3 regions of the Lysinibacillus sp. HST-98 genome follow, and region 1 is predicted to be linked to each of the others. Evidence: riboswitches for the same ligand, from Rfam matches in the RefSeq annotation. Region 1 holds a riboswitch; each other region holds the start of a gene.

What was found. A riboswitch is a leader RNA that binds a small molecule or an ion and turns the genes downstream of it on or off. The one in region 1 is predicted to bind thiamine pyrophosphate.
Region 2: it holds a riboswitch for thiamine pyrophosphate, as region 1 does, so the genes downstream of both, JIN86_RS00090 (ABC transporter substrate-binding protein) here and thiM (hydroxyethylthiazole kinase) in region 1, are expected to answer to the same signal.
Region 3: it holds a riboswitch for thiamine pyrophosphate, as region 1 does, so the genes downstream of both, thiT (energy-coupled thiamine transporter ThiT) here and thiM (hydroxyethylthiazole kinase) in region 1, are expected to answer to the same signal.

The regions. Positions count from the first base shown of each region.
Region 1 covers NZ_JAENHX010000001.1:943,539-948,783, reverse strand. Annotated here, with positions in the region: gene thiE (thiamine phosphate synthase) at 28-672, opposite strand; gene thiD (bifunctional hydroxymethylpyrimidine kinase/phosphomethylpyrimidine kinase) at 662-1,486, opposite strand; gene thiM (hydroxyethylthiazole kinase) at 1,474-2,241, opposite strand; TPP riboswitch at 2,325-2,422, opposite strand; gene mbcS (acyl-CoA synthetase MbcS) at 2,613-4,196, shown strand; gene sppA (signal peptide peptidase SppA) at 4,383-5,245, shown strand, end outside.
Region 2 covers NZ_JAENHX010000001.1:14,741-19,985, reverse strand. Annotated here, with positions in the region: gene parC (DNA topoisomerase IV subunit A) at 1-2,296, shown strand, start outside; TPP riboswitch at 2,405-2,515, shown strand; gene JIN86_RS00090 (ABC transporter substrate-binding protein) at 2,671-3,666, shown strand; gene JIN86_RS00085 (thiamine-binding protein) at 3,668-3,958, shown strand; gene JIN86_RS00080 (ABC transporter permease) at 3,958-4,731, shown strand; gene JIN86_RS00075 (ABC transporter ATP-binding protein) at 4,706-5,245, shown strand, end outside.
Region 3 covers NZ_JAENHX010000012.1:79,121-84,365, reverse strand. Annotated here, with positions in the region: gene JIN86_RS20930 (hypothetical protein) at 1-488, shown strand, start outside; gene map (type I methionyl aminopeptidase) at 518-1,273, opposite strand; gene thiT (energy-coupled thiamine transporter ThiT) at 1,436-1,996, opposite strand; TPP riboswitch at 2,131-2,238, opposite strand; gene JIN86_RS20915 (magnetosome magnetite crystal formation protein family) at 2,364-2,687, shown strand; gene JIN86_RS23835 (hypothetical protein) at 2,743-2,865, shown strand; gene JIN86_RS20910 (AAA family ATPase) at 2,906-5,245, opposite strand, start outside.

The DNA of each region.
Region 1 (5,245 bases):
GGCACTGGTTTTAGTTTGTTTATTTGTTCATTTATTTATACGAGTTAGAGATCTAAATGTAGCTACTGTATAATCAACATCTTTGCTTTGACAGATAGCTGAAATAACAGCAACACCATCAACCCCCGTTTGAAATACAGAATGTGCATTTGTGAAATTTATTCCACCAATTGCGACAATTGGTAATTCAGGATAAAGAGAATGAGCCTCCTGTAAAAAAGATGTGCCACATGGTGGTTGTGCATCGCTTTTAGAGGATGTTGGAAAGATTGGACCGATACCAACATAATCAGCTTGATGGTTAATAGCTATTTGCAATTCTTCCTCGCAATGGACAGATACACCAAGAATCATGTTCCCAACTCTTTTACGTGCTACACCTACAGGTAAATCATCTTGTCCGATATGAACTCCATCAGCTCCGAGTCGTATCGCTAGATCAACATCGTCATTAATGATAAAGGGCACATGATATTGATGACATAGTTTTTGACATTGGCGTGCAAATTGTTCATAGGCAAGTCCAGTTAACGCGTGAGGACCTTTTTCGCGAAATTGAAACATTGTAATGCCTGCTTGCAAGGCTTTTTCTAGGATATAGAGTGGTTGTTCTTGAGGAGGAACATTGCTCGTACCCATAATAAAATAAAGCTGCAAATCCTCACGTTTCATGAATAATCACCTCACAGGCTTCCTTATGCTGTTGATAAGCAAAATGATTAGTGGGTCCATGACCATTTCCAATCGATAAATTATACATAATAGCTAATTGGATATATTTTTTAGCTTCTATAATGGCATTTTCCAGAGTAAATCCTTGTCCAAGAAAAGCAGTAAGTGCTGCGGAAAATGTACATCCAGTACCATGCGTATTTTTTGTTTGGATTCGTGGAGACTGCATCGAAAAAGAACGTCCATTTTTAAAAAATACATAATCAATGGCATAAAGTGGATCTGCTAAATGACCACCTTTAATGATGACACATTGTACACCTAGCTGTAACAAGCTTTGAGCTACTTCTTTCATATCTTCAACATGATGTATAGCTCTCCCCGAAAGTGCCTCTGCCTCTGGTATATTGGGCGTAACAATCGTAGCAAGTGGTAGTAAAGTTGAGCATAAGGCATCGATAGCTTCTTGCTGTAGTAGGCTTTCTCCACCTTTTGCAATCATCACCGGATCAACAATCAGTGGAATGTTTAGCTCACTGATCGTGTGTGCAATTGCTTTGATAATATTTGAGGAATAAAGCATTCCGGTTTTAATCGCAGCGATTGGAAAATCTTCTACCAAGGCCTCGAATTGTTTTTTTATAAAGGAAACGTCAATCGGGCAAACACCTGTTACACCCAAAGTATTTTGAGCAGTTAAAGCAGTAATCACAGAAGTACCAAACACTTCTAATTCCTGAAATGTTTTTAAATCAGCCTGTATACCCGCTCCACCACCACTATCTGAGCCAGCGATTGTTGTTACAATATGCATGAAGCTGCACCATCCTTTGATAAGCGATGTATAGCATTGAGTAAGGCTATTTGAAAATCACCAATGTCTGCAGTAAATGCGGATGCCAGTACACCTGCTTTTTTATAGTAAGTAAGTGTTTCCATTAATTGTTGGTAAGGATTATGGCTTACACTATAGGCTGCGCCACAAATTGCGCTAAGTAAACAACCTGTACCCGTTACTTCTATTATTTGTGGATGACCACCAGCGATCCATTGGCTATGCTTGCCATCTGTTATAAAATCGCGTTCTCCTGTGACAATAACAATGCATTGATAGCGTTGAGCCAATGATGTGGCTTCTAATTCCATAGCGATAGTGCCATGACCACTATCGACACCTTTTTGTTGCCAATTTACACCAACTATTGCTGCTAGCTCGCCGAGATTACAGCGAATCACGGCAAAGTGTATGTTTTCCAGTAAGTATCTTACGGTTTCCTTACGATAAGTTGTGGCTCCAACTCCGACAGGATCTAAAATAACAGGAATACCAAGTTTATTGGCTTTTTCACCTGCTAATAACATGGCACTTTTTGTGCGATCGTTAAGTGTTCCAATATTAATTAATAATGCTTGAGCAATGGCCACCATCTCCTCTACCTCCTGGCAGTCATCGGCCATTACTGGTGAAGCACCTATCGCTAATAAACCATTTGCTTGAAAATTTGCCACTACATAATTGGTTATACAATGGATAAGTGGTTGCTGTTGACGAATTGTTTGAAAAATCATTGTAGTCCTCCTTTAGGGATGGACGTAAGCATGCAAAAAGGCTCTTTTTGTGTAAAAATGCACGAAAAGAGCCTTTCATCTGAAAAACGATGTTTATTGCTCCCTACGTCAGTATTAACTAACAGGTTCAAAGGGTCAGGTTTTACCTTCTCAACTCTTATGAGTCCCCCTGCAATCTTGCTTTTAGTTGACCAAAATGTACCATACTTTTCATTTGTATTCAATAGCAAGTTTTCCTATAGATAAAATGTGACCGATGCCATATAGGAGAGTATGATAGTTGTCATGACTTTACCGAAATTAAGCACAAACCATTGAAAATGCTGAAAAAAGAGTTTTATAATGTGTCATAACAAAAGGGGGCAATTGCCATGAAAAGACAAGATTTAGTTGCACCAGAATGGTATAACATAGTAGAGGAAATTGAAAAATATGCTCAGGATGCAACCAAAAATGCTTTAATCATTTATGAAGAAAACCAAGACATCCAATGTATTACATATGCACATTTATTGGAAAAAGCGAATCAAGCAGCACATGTATTCACCAAGCAAGGTTTAAAGAAAGGTGATGTCATTTTAGTGATGGTACCACGTTCAGTGGAAGCATATATTGTGTATATTGCTGCATTAAAAGCGGGTTTAACTATTATTCCAAGTTCTGAAATGTTAAGAACAAAGGATATTGAGTATCGAATTCATCATGCAAATGCTAAAGCGGTTATTGCATTTGAACCCTATATTGAACAGTTCGATAAAGTAGGGAATTTACAAGACATCCAACAATTTGTCATAGGGAATGCACATAAACCTTGGCAGAACATACTTGAAAAAATGCATAATCAATCTACAACCTACATAAATCCTATCCCAACAAAAAGCACAGACAATGCATTTTTAGCCTATACAAGTGGAACAACAGGAAATCCAAAAGCAGCAGTGCATACGCATAGTTGGGGCTATGCTCATTTACGAACAACAGCACCACATTGGTTGGGTGTACAAGAAAATGATATTGTTTGGGCGACTGCAGCACCAGGCTGGCAAAAATGGATATGGAGTCCGTTTCTAGCTACTTTAGGCAGTGGAGCTACTGCATTTGTTTACAAAGGTAAATTTGAAGCAGCTTCTTATTTAGCATTGCTTCAGAGATTCAAAATCAATGTACTATGCTGTACACCAACTGAATATCGTTTTATGGCAGCGCTTGATAATTTACATGAGTATGATTTAAGTGCAATTCGCCAAGCTGTATCAGCTGGTGAGCCATTAAATAGTGAGGTCATTAGAGTATTCTTGGAAACATTTAAATTACAAGTGCGAGATGGCTATGGACAAACGGAAAATACATTATTAGTAGGCACAATGGTAGGGATGGAAGCAAGAGTTGGCTCTATGGGAAAACCTACTCCTGGCAACACTGTTGAAATTATTAATGATGTGGGCAAACCCGTTACAATCGGAGAAGTTGGTGATATTGCTGTTCATCGTGAAACACCAGCCCTCTTTAAAAAATATTTAAATGATCCTGAACGTACAAATTTACAATTTCGAGGGGATTGGTATATTACAGGAGATCGTGCCTATAAAGATGAAGATGGCTACTTTTGGTTTGATGGTAGAGGAGACGATGTTATTATATCCTCAGGCTATACAATTGGCCCTTTTGAAGTAGAGGATGCTTTAATGAAACATCCAACCGTAAAAGAGGCTGCTGTTATTGCGAGCCCTGATAAAGTAAGGGGAAATATTGTCAAGGCATTTATTGTTCTGCGCAATGGTGAAAAAGGTGATGAAGCGCTTATTCAAACACTCCAAAGTCATGTGAAATCATTAACCGCTCCTTATAAATATCCACGTGCTATTGAATTTGTAGAGGAGCTACCGAAAACATCTTCTGGGAAAATTAGACGTGTCGAATTACGACAACATGAAATCAAACACCTCCAATTATAATCATTTCCTAGGAAATAATGTCGAAAATCAAAGTTCATCAAAGGGATGGACTTTGATTTTTTTATTTTTTTTAGGTAAGGTAATATGAGGAAATACATAGTGTAAAGCTTTTTTGTTTAATTATTGCATAAAAAATGAAACAAATTGGCAAGTCATACGTATTACGTGTTGAGGAGGCGGAAAGACATGAATGTAAAAAGGTGGGTTGCTTTAGTAGTGGCAGGTATTCTCTTATTATTTTCGTTAGGAATTAATACCATTTTTGCGCTATTTAAAGCGGATTTCCTAGGTAATTTTGATAGCTTAATGGCAGGTAATAGCTTAGATGTATATGAAAATGTCATTGAAGGTGAAAATTTTGATAAGCGAATTGCTTATTTAAAGGTAGATGGAACGATTCAAGATATCGGCTCAAGTACATTGTGGCAACCAGTTGCCTATGATCATCAATTTTTCTTAGAACAATTAGATAATATTTTATATGATGAGTCCATACAGGGTGTTGTTTTAAGCGTTAATTCACCAGGTGGTGGTGTAAAGGAATCTGCAGATATCTATAAAAAGCTACTAAAAATTAAAGAAGAACGACAAATTCCAATTTATGTATCAATGGATTCTATGGCAGCTTCAGGTGGTTATTATATTTCGGCACCAGCAGATAAAATATTTGCCCATCGTGATACAATCACAGGTTCTATTGGTGTTATCATGCAATCTATTAACTATCAAGAGCTTGCTGAAAAAGTAGGGGTCAAATTTGAGACGTTTAAATCTGGAGAGCATAAAGATATGCTAAGTCCAATGCGTGAAGTGACAGCTGAGGAACGTGCAATGATGCAAGATATGATTAATGAAACGTACGAAGAATTTGTAGATATTGTAGAGCAAGGACGTAATATGTCTGAAGCAGAAGTGAAAAAGGTTGCAGATGGTCGTATTCTTGGTGGTACAAAAGCGCTTGAAGCAGGGTTAATTGATGAAATTGGTGATGAAGAAGCGGCCATTGCAGCTCTTCGTGAAGATTATGGACTTGAAGATGCGGCTTTATT
Region 2 (5,245 bases), 930 kb from region 1:
ATATGCGATGTTTACGGAGGGCAACACACATGATAAGCCGTTCCGTAAATCCGCAAAAACAGTGGGTAACGTAATTGGTAACTATCATCCGCACGGCGATAGCTCTGTGTATGAAGCGATGGTACGGATGAGTCAGGATTGGAAGGCACGTCATATGCTCATTGAGATGCACGGGAACAATGGGTCAGTCGATGGCGATCCTCCAGCTGCGATGCGTTATACAGAGGCAAGACTATCTGCTATTGCTGCTGAAATGCTACGAGATATTGGCAAGAAAACGGTCGAGTTTGTGCCAAACTTTGATGATCAGGATATGGAGCCAACTGTTTTACCAGCACGTTTTCCTAACCTTTTAGTCAACGGCTCTACAGGGATTTCCGCTGGCTATGCGACAGATATTCCGCCACATGCCTTAGATGAAGTACTGGATGCTGTGTTGATGCGCTTAGACAAGCCTAATGTTACTGTAGATGAATTGATGACGGTGATGAAAGGGCCTGATTTCCCAACGGGTGGCATCATTCAAGGTGTTGATGGCATTAAAAAGGCGTATGAAACAGGTCGTGGTAAAATCATCGTCCGTGCACAAGCAGTTGTTGAACCAATCAAGGGTGGTAAAGAGCAAATTGTTATCACTGAGTTACCATATGATGTAAATAAAGCGAATCTTGTGAAAAAAATTGATGAGCAACGTGTAGATAAACGACTAGAAGGCATTGCGGAAATTCGTGATGAATCAGACCGTACAGGCTTACGAGTGGTAATTGAGCTGAAAAAGGATGTACCAGGACAAGGAATTTTACAGTACTTGTTTAAAACAACGGATTTACAGGTAGCTTATAATTTTAATATGATTGCCATTCATAATCGTCGTCCTACGATGATGACATTACCATTATTGCTAGATGCGTATATTGCCCATCAAAAAGAAGTGGTAACAAACCGTTCCATTTATGATTTGCAAAAGGCAAAGGACCGTTCTCATATTGTAGATGGATTAATTAAAGCTCTTTCTATTTTAGATGAAGTCATTGCGACGATTCGTTCTTCTAATGATAAGAAGGATGCAAAGCTTAATTTACAAGAGAAGTTTGATTTTACAGAAGTACAGGCAGAGGCCATTGTAAGCCTGCAATTATATCGATTAACGAATACGGATATTACAGAGCTTCGTCAGGAACAGGACGAGTTAGATAAGTTAATTGCGAAGCTAGAGGGGATTCTACAAAGTGAGGCTAAACTTGTGCGTGTTATTAAACAAGAGCTGCTTGATATTAAGAAACGCTTTACAGAGCCTCGCCGCTCGAAGATTGAGCAAGAAATTGAAGAAATTAAAATTACATTGGATGTCCTTGTGCCAAGTGAGGAGGTTGTCGTAACAGTAACGAAGGATGGTTATATTAAACGCACATCCACACGTTCTCATGCCGCTTCAAATGGGCAAGATTTTGCCATGAAGGATTCAGATTATTTATTGTATGAAGCAAACTTAAATACACAGCACCATCTATTGCTGTTCACAAATCGAGGCAATTATATTTATCAGCCTGTTCATGAGCTGCCTGATATACGCTGGAAGGATCTCGGCCAGCATATTTCAAGTATTGTCCCAACAGGGGAAGATGAATCGATTATTGCGGTTTATGGCTTCGAAACATTTGAACAGCCAAATACGTATGTCTTCACAGCCACAAAAGATGGTCAAATTAAGCGCTCACCACTCGCAGACTATGCAGTGACACGTTATTCAAAGCCTATTAAAACGATGAACGTCAAGGCTGGTGATGCGATGATCTATGCCTCGTTTGTAACAGATGGCGTGGAGCTGATGCTCACAACGGATACAGCCTATGCGATTCGTTTCCCAATGGAGGAACTACCTGTGACAGGTGTGAAAACAGGCGGTGTGAAAGGGATCACACTAAAAGATGGAGAAGCCTTAGTTGGCGTCAATGTATTACAGCCTGATGTTACCCAATATGTAGTGATTGTGACACAGCGTGGTGCCGTGAAGAAAATGAATGTCGCTGAAGTTGAAGTAGCAGGTCGTGCAAAACGTGGACTAAAAGTATTAACGGAGTTAAAAGCTAACCCTCACCGAATTGTGGCAGTTGTTCAAGCAACAGACGGGGAGCAGGTTGTGATTGAAACTGAAAAAGGTGTTCAAGAGGTGATAGACGTGCAAGCATTGTCTCGTGCGGATCGCCATTCCAACGGTTCATTTAAAGTGGATATTGCAACAGATGGGGCAATCTCTCATGTTGTCACAGCCAAAAAAGAACAGAAACCAAGCTAAAAGAATGCCCAGTCTCTTAGGAGTGCTGGGCTTTAAGCTCTTTTCAAAAATAGCACCTTGTCATTTAAGTGAAACTATGGGTATAATAATCATCGAAAAGTTCATAGCGAAAGAATGTAGGGGGGCTAGTAATTGCTAGCTGAGATTGTGTCCGAAAGACGCTGACCCTTTGAACCTGATTTGGCTCGTACCAGCGTAGGGAACATCTATTCAAAAAAGCAAAGTTTTGAAGATTGATTGCGATACGTCTGGGAGGAATCCTAGGCGTTTTTTTATGTTTCGAGCAACAACTTGCCAACATTGTATATACGCTTTCTTTTGGTGACAACATTCATTCATGAACACTTTCATATTACAAACTGGGAGGCTTTTGCATGAAGAAATGGTTATTTATTCTAATGGTAGCACTATTAACATTAGCAGGCTGTAGTGACAAGGAGGATAAGCAGGCTGTTGACAAGCTGAAAAAGGTGTCTGTGGTACTGGATTGGACGCCGAATACAAATCATACAGGACTATATGTTGCGAAAAAACTCGGTTATTTTGAGGAACAGGGCTTAGATGTTGATATTATTATGCCTGGTGAGGCGGGCGCAGATCAGCTTGTTGCTTCTGGCAAGGCAGATTTTGGCGTGAGCTATCAGGAAGGCATAACACAGGCACGAGTACAGAATGTGCCGCTGGTCTCAATCGCAGCAATTATACAGCATAATACATCTGGCTTTGCTTCTATTGCTTCAAAGGGCATTACATCGCCAAAGGATTTTGAAGGTAAAACCTATGGTGGTTGGGGTGCGCCATTAGAGCAAGCTGTCTTACAATCACTAATGCAAAAAGAAAAGGCAGATATTAATAAGCTAGATATTGTCAATGCTGGGGATTTAGATTTCTTCACAATGATGGAAAAAGACATTGATTTTGCTTGGATTTATTATGCATGGACTGGTATTGAGGCTGAGCTACGTGGGGAAAAGATTAATATGCTATATCTTACAGAGTATAGTGATCAATTAGATTATTATACGCCCGTTTTAGCTACAAATGAAAAAATGATACAGGACAACCCCGATGTAGTCAAAGCCTTTGTGGCAGCGGCAGCGAAGGGCTATGAATACGCAATTGAAAACCCAAGTGAAGCGGCGGATATTTTAATCGAAGTTGCCCCTGATTTAGATAAAGTGTTAGTGCATAAAAGTCAGGAATGGCTGGCTGATAAATACCAGGATGATGCCAAGCAATGGGGAGAGCAAAAGCTTTCTGTGTGGGAAAATTATGCGAAATGGATGTCTAGCAATCAAGTACTAGAGGGCGAATTTGATGCGAAAAAAGCCTTTACTAATGAGTTCTTACCTAAAAAGGAGGCCAAATAAGATGGCAAATTCATTAATCAGTGTACAAATCATTCCGAAGACAGAGAAATATGAAGATGTTATACCGTATGTAGATGCAGCAATTGCGGTGATCGATGCTTCTGGGGTGAAATATGAGGTACATCCATTGGAAACAACGATGGAAGGTGAGCTTTCAACATTGCTCCAAATCATTGAAAAAATGAATGAGAAGATGATCGAGCTTGGTGCCATCAATGTCATTACACAAGTGAAAATTTTATATCAGCCAACGGGTATTACGATGGATACATTAACGGAGAAATATCAGTAATGAAACGTGCATTACAGAAGGGAAGGACGATAATTTTTATCGCCTTCCTCTTATTCATATGGGAACTAATCGTGCGGTTCGCTGAAGTTCCTCATTGGTTATTACCCGCACCAAGTAGTATTTTATCGGAGGCCATCCAGTCGTATCAAACCTTTCTACCACATGCATTTGCTACGGTACAGCTAGCTCTACTAGGTTTGGCCATTGGCATCGCTTGTGGGCTAACGGTGGCAGTAGTGTTACATCGATTTAATTTTATTCGAGAACTGTTTTATCCAATTCTTATTATGTCGCAGAATGTTCCTATTCTAGTCTTGGCACCGCTACTTATTATTTGGTTTGGCTTTGGCTTATTACCGAAGCTTATCATTATCTGTCTTGTGTGCTTTTTCCCGATTGTCATTGCAGCGATGGATGGATTTAGACAAACAGCTCCAGCATTAAAGCATTATTTTGACATGGTTGGTGCTACAAAGGCACAAACCTTTTGGAAGTTGGAATGGCCTTATGCCTATCCTGCGATTTTTTCAGGCATTAAAATTGCGGCTACATATAGTGTGATGGGGGCTGTGATTGCGGAGTGGCTTGGTGCAAAAAAGGGTATTGGTGTTTACATGACCCTAGCCCAGTCCTCCTTCCGTACAGATCGCGTATTTGTGGCAATTTTTGCGATTGTTCTCTTGAGCTTACTATTGTTTAGCGGTATTCGTTTAATTGAAAAATTTATGGTGAAGGGAAGAGGCTATCATGCTCAGCATTCAAAACATCGCTAAATCCTTCGATGCACTAAAAGTACTTGATCAACTTTCTTTTGACGTAAAGGATGGCGAGTTTGTGGCCATTGTTGGTCCTTCAGGCAGTGGTAAGAGCACACTTTTTCAATTAATTGGTGGTGTTTCGCCAATTGATCAAGGAGCCATTTTACTAAATGGAGAGGATATCCAACGAAAAAAAGGAACGATTGGCTATATGCCACAGCAACCATGTCTATTACCCTGGCGTACAATAGTAGAAAATGTCACGCTTGTAGAGGAATTACAGCATAAACCGAATATTGAACGTGCCAAGGAATGGTTAGAAAAGGTTGGTCTTGCCTCCTTTATCCATGCCTACCCGAACGAACTGTCTGGAGGTATGCAGCAGCGTGTGTCCTTTATTCGAGCAATGGTCAGTGAAAAGCCGATTTTATGCTTAGACGAACCATTTTCTGCGTTGGATGAATTTACTCGACTGGAAATGCAAGCATGGCTTTTATCTATCTGGGAAGAGTATCGCAAATCCATTCTA
Region 3 (5,245 bases), on a different contig from region 1:
CGCTTTTTAGTTGCATAAATATATTACAAGCATTAATGATATATGTCTGGCACCATGAGTTATTTATTGTTTCTCTTGGCATTACATTACTCTTAGTCTTGTATTTGTTTATGTTGTATAATACGTACCCTCTTCAGAACAAATCCTTGTTTGGTCGTATTCCTTTCTCTATTTATTTAGCATGGATGACATTTATTTTTATCACAAATACAAGCTTTACGTTAACGGCTTATGGTTGGAACGGCTTTGGTCTTAGTACGCCTCTTTGGGCAGTGATTTTACTTACTTTAGGAGGAGCCATTGCGCTACATATCCGTTTCCATCACTTTGATGTTATGTATCCAAGTGTTTTTATTTGGGCTTATATTGGAATCGCCATACATAATGGTTTTGATGAGCTACTTGTCACTACAGCCGCTTTATTTTTATGCGGTGTTCTCTTTGTTGGCATTTTATTTATTAAAAAAAATCCTGCCTACCAAAAATAATTTGGTTAGCAGGATTTTTTCATTGCATCCTATTCTTCGTCTAATGACGTTAAGATAATTGGTTTATCTTTTGTTACAATGACTGAATGTTCGATTTGAGCTACAAGTGATTTATCAGGCGTCACGAATGTCCAACCATCACCTGCTTCTACGATATGCTCTGCATTTGCTGAGATAAATGGCTCAACCGCAAGGACCATACCTTCTTTCATAATAGTAGAATCCCATGCATCGTAATAATTTAAAATATGGTTTGGTTCATCATGTAAAGATTGACCTAAGCCATGACCTGTTAAATTCATAATAACAGTTAACCCATTAGCATTTGCCTCGCGTTCAACAGCTTTACCAATTTGATTTAATTTAGATCCAGCCTTTACTTTTGTCATTGCTCGATCAAAGGCACTTTTAGCAACACGGCAAAGCTTTTCTTTGTCCTCATAGCCATCACCCACAACAAATGAAATACCTGTGTCAGCAAAATAGCCATTTAAAGAGCCAGAAACATCAATATTTACGATATCTCCTTCTTGAATAACACGCTTTCCTGGAATACCATGTGCTACTTCTTCATTGACACTAATACATGTATACCCTGGAAAATCATATTCTCCCTTTGGTCCTGAAATAGCGCCAGCCTCTGCAAACATGCGACCAGCAATTTCATCAAGCTCAAGTGTTGTAACTCCTGGCTTTGTTGCAGCTTTCATCGCTTCACGAATCTCAGCACAAATGCGTCCTATTTTTTTAAAAGCTTCAATCTCTTCTTGCGTTTTTACAATCATGTATAACGTCCCTTTCATCTAATATCTATTCTTTAATATAACATAACTTTTTATGGGTATAACGATAAACGCTTTAAATATTGTATGCTTTCCTACTTTGCAAAGTGCTAAAAGAGCTATTCACGATAAAAAAGTCCCTCCACTCACGTGAAGGGACTAGCATTAAGCTTTTCTTTGCATTAATTGTGGAGCGGCTGTGAATAAAAGAACACCAACGATCGCCGTTAAAATGGTTGCTGGTAGCATATATGTACCATTGTAGATGATGGAATAGATCCATGCATTTTGGTCACCCGCATATTCGGCAAAAAATACAGCACCAGCAATTGTATGTGCTGTGTATCGTAAGAAGCCTGCGAAAACGGTACCTATGATTATATAAAGTGCCATTTTTGTTTTGTTCATATGTTTAGCAGCGTCTAACACTGGTCCACGTACAACCGCCGCTAATCCTACAACAGTAAAAGCAACGCCATAATCCAGGAATCCTTGTAGCCAATGCACAATCGTAGCACCAAACATGGTTTGCATTACACCTACGAGTAATCCAGTTGTTAGCCCAGCTACTAAGCCCCAGCGAAATGCTATTAACATAATTGGTACCATAACAAGACTAACTGAGCCGCCTTGTGCCCATACTTTAAAGGAAACCTGATCCAGTACGAGACCAATCGCTGCAAAAATCGCAATCTCCACTAGCATTAATAGTCTTTTTTTGTCCATACATATTCTCTCCTTTGTTCCGATGTAGGATACAAGAGCAGGAATAGAAAAGCGCTGATATGTCTCTTTTTGACACCTTTTTTCCTTTAAGGACGAAAAAACGATGTCAGGACAGAGCCTCACATCGTACAAGTGTCGGTTTCTATCCACATCCCTACGCAAGCATTAACTTACAGGTTCGAAGAGTCAAGGCATTACGTGCCCAGTCTCAGCTGACATCATCAGCTCCCCTTGTGGTCGTTACATCTGAATTTATTTGAACAATCTCATTGTACGCAAAGGATTGAAGGATTACAACCTTCCATACATCATTTTTTTGAAACTTTGCTGTTTTTCATGCGTAAATATTTAAAAAGGAGATACAACTATGGAGAATCAAAAAATTTTAGCTGCCTTTAGTTATCTTAGTATTTTCTTCGCCCCTTTTATCGTTCCATTAATTGTATATTTCGTGACAAAAGACAGTGATGTAAAAAGCCATTCGATTCGTGCACTTGTCTCTCATTTAATACCTTTTGTTTTTGGCATTCTATTCTTTATTGTCTTTGTTTTTTCTACATTTAGTTTAGATCCAACCTCCAATAACAAGACGATGATGATTATTTGGTTTGCTTCATTCGCCATCTATGCCCTCGTCTCACTCGGTATTGTGATTTGGAATATAATTCAGGCTGTTCGTGTTATCCGTTAATGTTTTATTTTTAAGAGAAACAGGTAGTAGTAATTGTAAAAGGAGCTGTTTTGGGATGAAAGTATCAAACGTTGTAAAAACTGCCGTTAAGTTAGCACCTATTGTTATTCCTATCGTAAAAAAAGTAATGGCTGCAAAAAAGGGCACAACGCCTACAACCACAACCCGAAAAAAATAAAACGAAGGCGTATTCCTTTTAGAGGAAATACGCCTTCGTTTTATTTCACTTCAAAATGGGTTTGACTATGGCCATTTAATGTTTTTTCCACATGTAAAACTGCTGGCATCGCGGATTTCAATTCAGGCACATGCGAAATAACGCCAATCATACGACCAGAATCCTGCAAATCAATTAATGTATCGATTGCTTTATTTAGTGATTCCTCATCGAGCGAGCCAAAGCCCTCATCAATAAACATCGTTTCAATATGAATATTACCTTGGTAGCTTTGAATCACATCTGCCATCCCCAATGCAAGGCTCAACGAAGCATTAAATTTTTCGCCACCTGATAAAGTTTTGACATCTCGTAATTGATCTGTAAAAGCATCATAAACATCAAGACCAAGGCCACTTTGCTTCGCATGCTTTTCTAATCTATCTGAACGTCTAAGCTCAAATTGACCGTTTGATAAATGATACAGACGTATATTGGCAGCTTCTGTAATTTGATCTAAGTAGTTAATTTGTATATAACGCTCAAAGGATAGCTTTTTCGAGTTTTGTCCATTTAATAATCCATAGAGCTCCTTTACTCGCCCTGCTTCTTGTTCAAGTAAATGAAGCTCTTTCGCTATTTCTTCCACCTTTTCACTAAAGCCTTGGCATGCTTGTATAAAGCCATTCATCTGTTGCAAACGTTTAAATGCTTCCTCATAGGAAACTCGATGCTGTTCTACTCTTGCTTCCATTGCCTCTAAATCTTGCTTCTCTTTCCCTTGAAGATAGGTAGCCCCTTCGGTAATCTGGATTTGCAACGTGTGCACTTGTAAAGTATAGTCACTGCATGCTTTTCGAAGTGCATCTAATTGTATGGCACTCCGTTTAGCAGTAGCATAAGCCTCATAGCTTTCGAACCCTAATTCTTGCATATTTGCTGTAAATTGCTGAAGCTTTTCATTCATTTTAAGCTGTAATTCCTCAAAGGACTGTTTGGCAATTTCTACAGTTAGTGTTGCATTGCTAGCCGTTTCCTTTGCTGCATGCAAATTTTCTTGACTCACTTGCCAACTTTTTTGAAGCTCTTCTTTCTGTTTGCTAACTTCATTAAGTTGTTGCTTTAATTGCTGTAAAGTTGGTAAATTAGGGGGCATCTGCTTAAGTTGTTCGTCTACAACCGCTTGTAATTTTGTCCATTCTTTTATCTGCTCTGCTAAATATTGCTCTAGCTTCATATGTTTATTTCGTAGCTGTTCTATTCGATCATGCTGATGCTTTATTTTCAATCGCACATCAGCTAATTGATGTTGAATAATTTTTAATGCAGCAATCTCTTGTTCCACTTCATGTAAAGTAGCGGTGATCTGTGATTGGTCTTCTTGTTTAATATGCTGCGCCTCAAGTTGTTGCCATGTATCTTGAAGAAGTTGCTGCGCTGATGCTAAAAATGCCTCTTTCTCTAAATACTTACGCTCGTCTGATGATGCCTTCGCTCTTAATGCTTCCACTTGAGCAAGCTCAATAACTTCCAGTTGCTCATTGTGCGCTTTCTGATGTGTCATACTACCACAAACAGGACAGGGTTCTCCTTCCTTCAGTTGTTCTGCTAAAATACTAGCTTGACTCGTCAGCCATCGTTGCTGCAAAAGTTGAAGAGCCTCTTTACTTTCTTGATAGAGACTGTCTAAAGCAACTACATCCTGCTTAGCTAACTCTACGGCATGTTCATATTTCTCCGCTTGCTTGATTAAAGCAACTTGTTCCCGTAGTTTCGGTAATTGGTCTAAATAGCTTTCATAGGGTTCAACCTGTTTTTCATAGCCTTCTAACGATCGAGAAAAATGCTGGAATTGCTCTTGTTCATTTTCCAAAAGTTTGAGGTTATCATTTACTGCTCGTTTTGCATTTTCAGCATATTGCTCTGCTATTTGCAGCTGTTGTATATTGTTTTCATAGGCTTCAAATTTCGGCAATAGCGCTAGCATCTGCATTTCCTGCTGTAAGATTTGCTGTCGTTCAGATTCTTTAGCCTGCTCCATCTCATATTTTTCTTGTGCTTCTTGCAACTTTTCTTGTGACTGCTGTTGCTTAACCTTTGCTTGTTGAAAAGCTAGTTTCTTTACATTCAGTTCAGCACGTAAATCCTTGCATTGTTGTTCGAGCAGCACAAGTCGCTCTGCTTGTTCTGCTAAAGCAATCTCCTTCTCCTTTGCTTGGTATAAATCCTGCTGCTGTAAAAGCATTTGCAGCCGTTGCTGTCGATTAGCTTGTTCATCAAATTGCTCATTTAGCGTTTTTGCTAAGCGATAATATTCCTGCTCTTTTTGATGAAGGCTATATGCTTCTTCATAGTATGACTGTTCATCTTCTCCACATTTCTTATAGTAACTAAGCTCCTC